DNA from 2 places in the Gallintestinimicrobium propionicum genome. Region 2 is predicted to be linked to the other one. Evidence: predicted binding sites of a transcription regulator. Region 2 holds the regulator's gene; the other holds the start of a gene.
What was found. The regulator HrcA, encoded in region 2, represses chaperone genes, less so after heat shock. The targets are predictions, from matches to a motif close to TGTTAGCACTCNNNNNNNNNGAGTGCTAACA.
Positions count from the first base shown of each region.

Region 1: OCV62_RS16510 (Hsp20/alpha crystallin family protein) is a predicted target of HrcA. The motif match lies at 2,872-2,902, and genes of this name have one in related genera.

Region 1 is NZ_JAOQJY010000030.1:7,890-12,520, forward strand. It holds gene OCV62_RS16505 (Na/Pi cotransporter family protein) at 49-1,956, opposite strand; gene OCV62_RS16510 (Hsp20/alpha crystallin family protein) at 2,239-2,703, opposite strand; gene OCV62_RS16515 (diguanylate cyclase domain-containing protein) at 3,106-4,631, shown strand, end outside.
Region 2 is NZ_JAOQJY010000027.1:17,096-21,726, forward strand. It holds gene OCV62_RS15810 (sensor histidine kinase) at 1-1,074, shown strand, start outside; gene OCV62_RS15815 (DUF6465 family protein) at 1,231-1,710, shown strand; gene hrcA (heat-inducible transcriptional repressor HrcA) at 2,117-3,145, shown strand; gene grpE (nucleotide exchange factor GrpE) at 3,175-3,798, shown strand; gene dnaK (molecular chaperone DnaK) at 3,882-4,631, shown strand, end outside.

The sequences.
Region 1 (4,631 bases), on a different contig from region 2:
TTTCAATCAGTCCCGTTCGGGTATATTACCGTCAATCTACCGCCTTCTTTATTTCTTTTTCCCGTCTTTTCTCTTTTTCTTACGCTCCTGAATTCGACTACTGAGAAAATCTGATTTTTCCCCGGAGGCTGTATCTGTTTCCTCTAAAGCGATCGTCGGCAGAGAATCGATTTCATCCTTCTTCATACGGGGCAGCTCGTATTTGTGTTCAAATTCTGCCACCTCTGCGCGGAACTCCGGATTGTCCGTATCACGAACCATTTCCAGATAACCATGGGTATCGAAGCCGTCTTCATTGACCTGCAGCAGGCATACTGCGATATTGGAGCAGTGGTCTGCAACACGTTCATAGCAGGTCGTAATATCCGACAGCGTAAGTCCAAGCTCTATGGTACATTTTCCCTTCCGCAATCTGCGGATATGGCGTCTCTTGATCTCCATATTCAGTCCGTCGATCACCTCTTCCAGAGGCTCTACAGACTTTGCAAGCTTCAGATCATCGTTCTTAAATACCGTTACCGCACGGTTCATGATATCCTGAACCGCCGCCGTAAATACCTTCAGCTCTTCTTCTGCTTTGGCAGAAAAATGCAGATCCTTTTCCGCCATTTCCTGTGCATATCCTACGAGGTTGATCGCATGGTCACAGATCCGCTCAAAATCACCGATACAATGCAGCAGCGTGGACAGTGTATGGCTGTCTCTCGTAGAAAGATTCCGGCTGCTTAATTTTACCAGATAAGTACCCAGCTGATCTTCGTAGGAATCCACAAGATTTTCCAGATTTTCCACCCGCTTTGCCTGTTCTGGATGGAACTCTGTCACAAGCCCCATTCCAAGCAACAGGGCTTCCCGGGCATACTCTGCCATATCGCCTGCGGCTGTTTTACACTGCTCCAGTGCAAAATGCGGAGATGCCAGGAAACGCTCGTCCAGGATCTGAATACTCTTTTCTACCGGAACATCCTCGAGCTCGTCCGGAGTAACCGGAATCGTCTTCATCGCAAGCTTTACCAGTACTTCGGATATCGGCAGCATGATAATCACCGCCGACAGGTTAAAGATACTGTGGATCATGGCAATGATGAAAGGGTTTGCAAGCTCTGTCATAAACGAAAAATGTACGATCGCATCGATCAGATAAAAAAGCACCATGAAAAAGCTTGTCTTTAAAATACAGAAATATAAATGCATCAGCGCTGCACGCTTCGCATTTTTACTTGCGCCCATAGAGGAAAGGATCGCAGTGATCGCCGTACCGATGTTTTCACCCATCAGAATCGGGATCGCAGAACCGATGGTAAGTGTTCCACTCATGGAAAGTGCCTGCAGGATACCGATGGATGCAGAAGAGCTCTGAATAACCGCAGTCAGCACCAGGCCGGCAAGCATACCAAGGATCGGATTGGAGAACATCGTCAGAATGCCGGTAAATTTCTCATTGCCCGCCAGCGGCTCTACTGCAGAGGACATAGTTTCCATACCAAACATCAGAACTGCAAAGCCGATCAAAATCGTACCGATATCTTTTTTCTTATCATTTTTAGCGGTCATCAGCATGATCACGCCAATGATACCGACGATTGGTGAGAAGTTCGCCGGCTTTAACAGCTGTACAAACACATTGCTGCTTTCGATACCAGTCAAGCTCAGCATCCAGGAAGTAACGGTCGTTCCGACGTTCGCCCCCAAAATAACGCCTGCAGCCTGCGTCAGCTTCATAATACCGGAGTTTACGAGTCCGACTACCATTACCGTCGTTGCTGACGATGACTGAATTACTGCCGTGACAACACAGCCCAGCAGCGCGCCCTTCCATTTGTTGGAAGTCAGCGATTCCAGAATTTCTTCCAGACGTCCGCCCGACGTTCTTTTCAGACCATCTCCCAGAACCTGCATACCGTATAAAAACAGAGCAAGTCCCCCGACCATCGCCAATATTCCGAATATATCCATTTCATCCTCCATGCTGCGGTCCTGCCGCTCATTTTTCAAAGATATTACTTTGATTTTACATGATTGCGCCTTTTTACGCAACCTTTCGGGTGAAATCCAGCGCATTTCTCCTGCCGGATATTGTCCTTTTCCTTTCCTGCCGCAGTGGGATCCTCCCAAAGCGTTTTTATTGTATGGAATTGAAACTTCTTATACGACAAAAAATCCCGGTACGTTTTCACGCACCGGGATTTTTATCAGGTGAGATTTTGACGGAATGTTCAGCTTCCTATACCGGAAAGATCAGCCTTCAATTGCGATCCGGTTGTCTTTCTTTTCTACCTTCTTTGCTTCCTTCTTCAAAATGTGAAGCTGCAGGATACCGTTTTCAAACTTCGCGGAAACATCCTCGGGTTCAACGGCTTCGCCGACATAAAATGTTCTGGAGCAGCTGCCTGCGTAACGCTCCTGACGAATGTACTTGCCGGTCTTCTTATCGGTTTCGTCTTTATCAAGGCCTTTGACAGCGCTGATATTCAGATAACCATTTTCAACGGTGATCGTAACCTCGTCTTTCTTGAAGCCAGGCAGATCAATATCTACCTCGTAAGCATCCTCGGTTTCCCGAACATCTGTCTTCATGAGGTTCTTTGCATGTTTGCCATACAGAGGATTCTTCTTACCGAAGAACTCACTCTCATCCGGCCAGCTCATCCAGTTATCCATATTCTCAAATAAATCTTCATCCCAAATTCTAGGCAGTAACATAAGTCATTCCTCCATTCCTTCTATCATGCCTTCTGTGAATCCTTTTCAGAAGTGGTTGTCATTTTATCTGGTTCAAAGAAAAGCTTTCTGAGAACTCCGATTCCGTTTTCGGCATCTTCTGTTCTTTTTGTTCCCTTTCCTTTGTTCTAGATGTAATATAACACCCATTATTAGCAATGTCAATAGGTGAGTGCTAATTTTTTTGTGAAGAATTTGTGAACGCTGCGAGCTCTGTAAAATGACAAAAACAGTATCCAAAAGCTTTGGCTCTCCTTCTTATTTTAGCTTGTACGAAATCTTGACACGGAACACAATGTGAGGGAAAATTACTATAAAAACAGCCGCCATGACTGACATCAACAGAGGTCTTGCAAAACACCTCTGAAAAAAAGGGCATGTTAGATGAAACAAAAAACACTTATTCCGCTTATCGTTTTCTTACTGGGTATATGCCTTGTTGGTATAATCCTATACAAAGTAGACTCTCATGAAACAGCACAGAACCATACAACAGCATTATTAAATGCAACAACCTATGGGGAACGCATAAAAAATGAGATTACAGAAGGGATAGACGTTACGGATGTTCTGAAACAGATTTTGATCAGTGAATCTGGAGAATTTAACCAGTTTGACATGATTGCAGAAAATCTTATGTCTGATTCTATTGAAAGCGTGCAGCTTGCTCCGAATGGTGTTGTGACAGATATTTATCCGTCCACAGGAAATGAAGCAGGCAAAATTGATCTGCTCCATGATAAAGATCGTGGAAAGATTTCCTGTTATGCAAGGGACAACCATACAATCATTACCCAGGGACCATTCAAATTGAAACAGGGCGGCTCTGGAATTGCTGTCCGCAATCCCATTTTCCTGAAGGATGAAAACGGGTTGGAATATTTCTGGGGCTTTACCATTGTTGTCCTGCGTGTACCCGACATTTTCTCAGACGCGGTCAGTGCACTTTCCAGCTTTGGATATGAATACAGAATTTCAAAGACAGATGCTCCCTGGAGTGATACCTATAACATTGTTTCTCAATCAAATGATTCGTTGATAAATCCAGTTTCTTATACTTTTACGATAGGGGAAGAGGAATGGATGTTTGAAGTAGCTCCTCAATGTGGATGGCGAAACAATTTATTAATAGCAAAAACCAGTGTGATATTAACTGCTAACGTTATACTTCTGTCCGTTCTTACCTGTGTATGGCTGACTTCGAAAGAAAATAAAAACAGATTCCAGATACTGGCACACACGGATTCCCTTACCAATATTTACAATCGCTATGGATTTGATGAATTGGCAGCGAAAATGATAGCTAAAAATCCGAAAACTCATTTTGTGGCTGCACTTTTTGATATTGATGACTTTAAGTTTATCAATGATATCTATGGACACGGTTATGGTGACAAGGCATTGAAATGTCTTGCAGACAGCATGAAAGCTTTTTTTCCATCTGATGCCATATTAGGAAGAAACGGTGGAGACGAATTTTGTGTTCTTCTCCCTAACTATACCTTTGAAGAAGCAGAAGCGCAATTGCAGCAATTCACCAGCCTTCCCAAAACATTCTCATGCAGAGGAAGGGAGCAGCAATTTTATATTTCTCTTGGATATGCAGAATATCCGACCTTTGCATCCAGTCTTTCACAGCTCATGCGCTGTGCAGATGCAGCTCTCTATGAAATAAAGCTTCACGGGAAAAATGGATGTATGTCTTACAGTAAGGAACTTCAATCCGTTGTTCGCAAACAGCTGGGCTTTGCACTTAAAGATATCTCCGAACACCTTCCGGGTGCATTTATCATATACAGAGCAGACAAGGAAGATGACGAACTTTTTTATGCAAACCATGAATTTCTTTCTATGACCGGATATCAAAGTATGGATGAATTCTTCAGGCTCACCAATAAGAGTTTTCACAA
Region 2 (4,631 bases):
AATGTCCGGGTTACGATAATCGCAAAAGACGGGACAGTGCTTGCTGATTCTGATCTGAAAAATGTGGACGGTATGGAAAATCATCTTGACAGGCAGGAGGTAAAGGAGGCACTTGAAAAGGGTGAGGGCAGTTCGACCCGTTATTCTGAAAGTCTTGGTCAGGAGATGCTGTATGTAGCAAAGCTTTCAGAGGATGGAAAGGCTATTATTCGTATGTCGATTCCCTACACCGGCCTTTTCCGGTATATGATCGTAGTGCTTCCGCTTCTGCTTGTCGGAATGATGGTTGCGTTTGTTGTAAGCGTTGCAGTTGCAGCGAGATATTCCGGATATATCCGCTCTGATGAAATCAAACGGCAGATGGTGCAGATGGAGCGGGACCGTAAAATTCGCCAGGAATTTTTCAGTAATGCCTCCCATGAGCTTAAAACGCCGATTACGTCCGTGCGGGGCTATGCGGAGCTGTTGAGTCAGGATTTTGTCAAGGATGAGGCGACCAGGAAGGATTTCCTTGCGAGGATTTTAAAGGAAACAGAGCATATGACAAGTCTGATCGATGATATCCTGATGATCTCGCGGCTGGAAAGCAAGGATGCGGAGGTAACGCTGAGTAAGGTAAATTTAAAAAGTGTGATGGATGAGGTCCTGGAATCCCTGACACCACAGGCGGCATCCTGTAAGGTGGAAATTTCGGGCTCATGTGGAAATGTGATCCTCCAGGCAAGTCTGCAGCAGATGCGGGAGCTTTTATCAAATCTGATCAGCAATGGCATCAAATACAACCATCCGGGCGGACATGTCTGGACAAAAATCTGGCAGGAGCCAGAGGCAGTATATATAGAAGTAAAGGATGATGGCGTAGGAATCGATCCGGAGGATCAGAAACGTGTCTTTGAACGCTTTTTCAGGGTGGACAAGGGAAGAAGCCGAAAAATGGGCGGAACCGGCCTGGGACTGTCGATTGTGAAGCATATCACGGCGTATTATGGGGGCAGTGTAAGGCTTACCAGTGAGCCTGGAGCCGGAAGTACATTTTTTGTCGAAATTCCGATGTCCGGAATAAATAAAATGTAAAAATATTTTCTAAAAAGCGTTAATTTTTTCGGCGAAAACAGAGGAAAGGTTGACAATATCTGGTTTTAGAAGTAAACTAATCACTAAATTCAGGTAATTGCTAGATAATGATATGACAAGGAGAATGGATACCTGGGTGTTAAGGAGGAGATCATTATGAGAAAAAGCACAGTGAAGAAAACTGTAACAAAGGCACCCGTTAATAAAAAAGAAACCGTAAAAGCTGAGACTGTTGCGGCAGTAAAGACCGAGGAACCCAAGACAGAGGCTGTTGAAGCAAAGGCAGAAGAAAAAGCAGTTGAAGCAGAAGCAACAGCTGCAGCTAAAGCAGAGGAAAAGCCCGCAGCAAAGAAAACAGCTGCAAAGAAAACCACAACAGCAAAGGCAACCGCTGAAAAGAAAGCGCCGGCAAAGCGCGCAACAAAAGCAGCAGCTGTAAAGACTGAGGTAAGCGTTCAGTTTGCAGGCAAGGAATACACAACTGAGAGACTGGTTGAGATTGCCAAAGATGTATGGCAGTATGACCTGGGCAACGCACCGGAAGAGTTCAAGAGCGTTGAGCTGTATGTAAAGCCGGAAGAGAGCGCAGTATACTATGTGATCAACGGTACAACGAGCGGAAGCTTCGGAATCTAAGTGTCTGAGCAGACACCGCAATCGAAAGCAGGCGTCGCCATAATCTGAGCGGGCGCTGCAGAGTCAGAACGTACATAATACACAGAAATAAGAACAGCCGTATCGGGGACGAATCCTTCCCGGTGCGGCTGCTTTTTTCATAAATTCTCCATTCCGCAGGCGCTTTGCGCCGAAGGAATCGCGAGGCGAACGTCCAGTTCGGCTCTGCGATCCTAACTACTTTGTGACGCCTGTGGCACAAATAGCTGTGCGAAAAATAAGCGATCACGCTTATTTTTCACACTATCTTCACAAGTATTTTGGGAAAATCTGTTGACAATAGGATAGGGGAGTGGTAATGTAATCATCAGAAGGTGTTAGCACTCCAATTGATTGAGTGCTAACAAATCAGAAAGCAGGTGAGAACGTGGAACTCGATGAAAGGAAAAAGAAAATTCTGCAGGCAGTTATTCGGAACTATCTGGAGACAGGAGAGCCGGTCGGCAGCAGGACAATTTCCAAGTATACCGATTTGAATTTAAGTTCCGCGACCATCCGTAATGAGATGTCCGATCTGGAAGAGATGGGCTACATTTTACAGCCCCATACCTCTGCAGGACGGATTCCTTCTGATAAGGGTTACCGCTTTTATGTAGACACCATGCTGGGTGAGCGGGAACGTGAAGTGGAAGAGTTAAAAGGTCTGCTTCTGGAAAAGGATGAAAAGATGGACACTCTCTTAAAGAGAGTGGCGAGAGTGCTGGCGACCAACACCAATTATGCGGCGATGATCACCACACCCCAGTATCAGCGCAATAAGCTGAAATTCATCCAGCTTTCAAAAGTAGATGAGCATCAGCTTCTGGCAGTTGTTGTAGTAGAAGGCAATGTGATCAAGAACACGATGCTTCAGGTCGAAGAGGATCTGGATGATGCGACACTCCTGAAACTGAACATCCTGTTGAATACCCATTTGAATGGGCTGTCGATTGATGAAATCAATCTTGCAATGATTTCGGCGATGAAGCAGCAGGCAGGCGTTCACAGCGGCATTGTAAGTGGTGTGATTGATGCAGTTGCCGAAGCGATCCGGTCGGATGAGGATTTAAAGATCTATACCAGCGGAACCAATAACATCCTGAAATATCCGGAGCTGACAGATAACCGGGAAAAGGCAAGTGAGCTGATCAATGTTTTCGAAGAAAAGAAAGCATTGGGAGAATTGGTTCAGGATTCTCTTTCTGAAGAGAGCGGTACCGGTATTCAGGTTTATATCGGCAATGAGACACCGGTTCAATCCATGAAGGATTGCAGTGTTGTAACTGCAACCTATGAGCTGGGAGAGGGCATGAGAGGTACAATCGGAATCATCGGCCCCAAACGAATGGACTATGACAAGGTCATCGGTACCTTAAAAACACTGATGAGCGAGTTGGATACTTTATATAAGAAGTAGAAAGGGTGACAGGCGTGGCAGAAGAGAGAATGGAAGAGGAAGTAAAGCAGGACACATCGGAAACCGAAACGCAGGAAAAACGGAATACGGAAGAATGTGAAGAAACTGCGGAGGCTTCCGCAGAAAATACAGAAACCCCGGAAGATGGGGAAGCTTCTGAGGAAAAAGATAAAAAAGGCTTCTTTTCCGGAAGAAAAAAAGAGAAAAAGGAAGATGCCGTAAAGGCACAGATCAACGAGCTGCAGGATAAGGTAATGCGGCAGATGGCTGAGTTCGAGAACTTCCGCAAGCGCTCCGAAAAGGAAAAGTCTGCGATGTTCGAGACAGGCGCAAAGAGCGTGATCGAAAAGATCCTTCCCGTTGTAGATAATTTTGAAAGAGGACTTGCAACCGTACCGGAAGACGAAAAGGATGCTCCTTTTGTAGACGGTATGAACAAGGTTTACAGGCAGCTGCTGACAGAGCTTGAAAACCTTGGTGTAAAACCGATCGAAGCGGTCGGCAAAGAGTTCGATCCCAACTTCCACAACGCAGTGATGCAGGTGGAAAACGATGAGCTGGAACCCGGAACTGTAGCACAGGAGCTTTTAAAGGGCTACATGTACAGGGACACCGTGGTACGTCACAGCATGGTCGCTGTTGTGCAGGAATAAAAGCCTGCAGGCAGCTTTTCATAGATTTGAACAGAACATAAGACATTGCTTGAGATAGCCGATAAGGCAGAAGGAGAAAAGTTATGAGTAAGATTATTGGTATCGACCTTGGTACAACAAACAGCTGCGTAGCAGTTATGGAAGGCGGCAAGCCTACCGTTATCGCAAATGCAGAAGGAGCAAGAACAACACCTTCCGTAGTTGCATTCACAAAGACCGGTGAGAGACTGGTCGGCGAGCCTGCAAAACGTCAGGCAGTTACCAATGCAGACCGCACCATCGCTTCTATTAAGAGACATATGGGTACGGACTACAAGGTAGACATCGACGGAAAGAAATATTCCCCTCAGGAAATTTCCGCTATGATCCTGCAGAAGCTGAAAGCTGACGCAGAGAACTATCTGGGCGAGAAGGTATCCGAAGCAGTTATCACTGTTCCTGCATACTTCAACGATGCTCAGCGTCAGGCAACAAAGGATGCCGGCAAGATCGCAGGCCTCGATGTAAAGCGTATCATCAACGAGCCTACCGCAGCAGCTCTGGCATACGGACTTGACAACGAAAAAGAACAGAAGATCATGGTATACGACTTAGGCGGCGGTACATTCGATGTTTCCATCATCGAAATCGGCGACGGCGTTATCGAAGTTCTGGCAACCAATGGTGATACTCATCTGGGCGGCGATGATTTCGATAACAAGATCATTGATTGGATGGTTTCCGAATTTAAGGCTCAGCAGGGCGTAGACCTGTCTAAAGATAAGATGGCAATGCAGAGACTGAAAGAAGCAGCTGAAAAGGCGAAAAAGGAGCTGTCCAGTGCGACAACAACC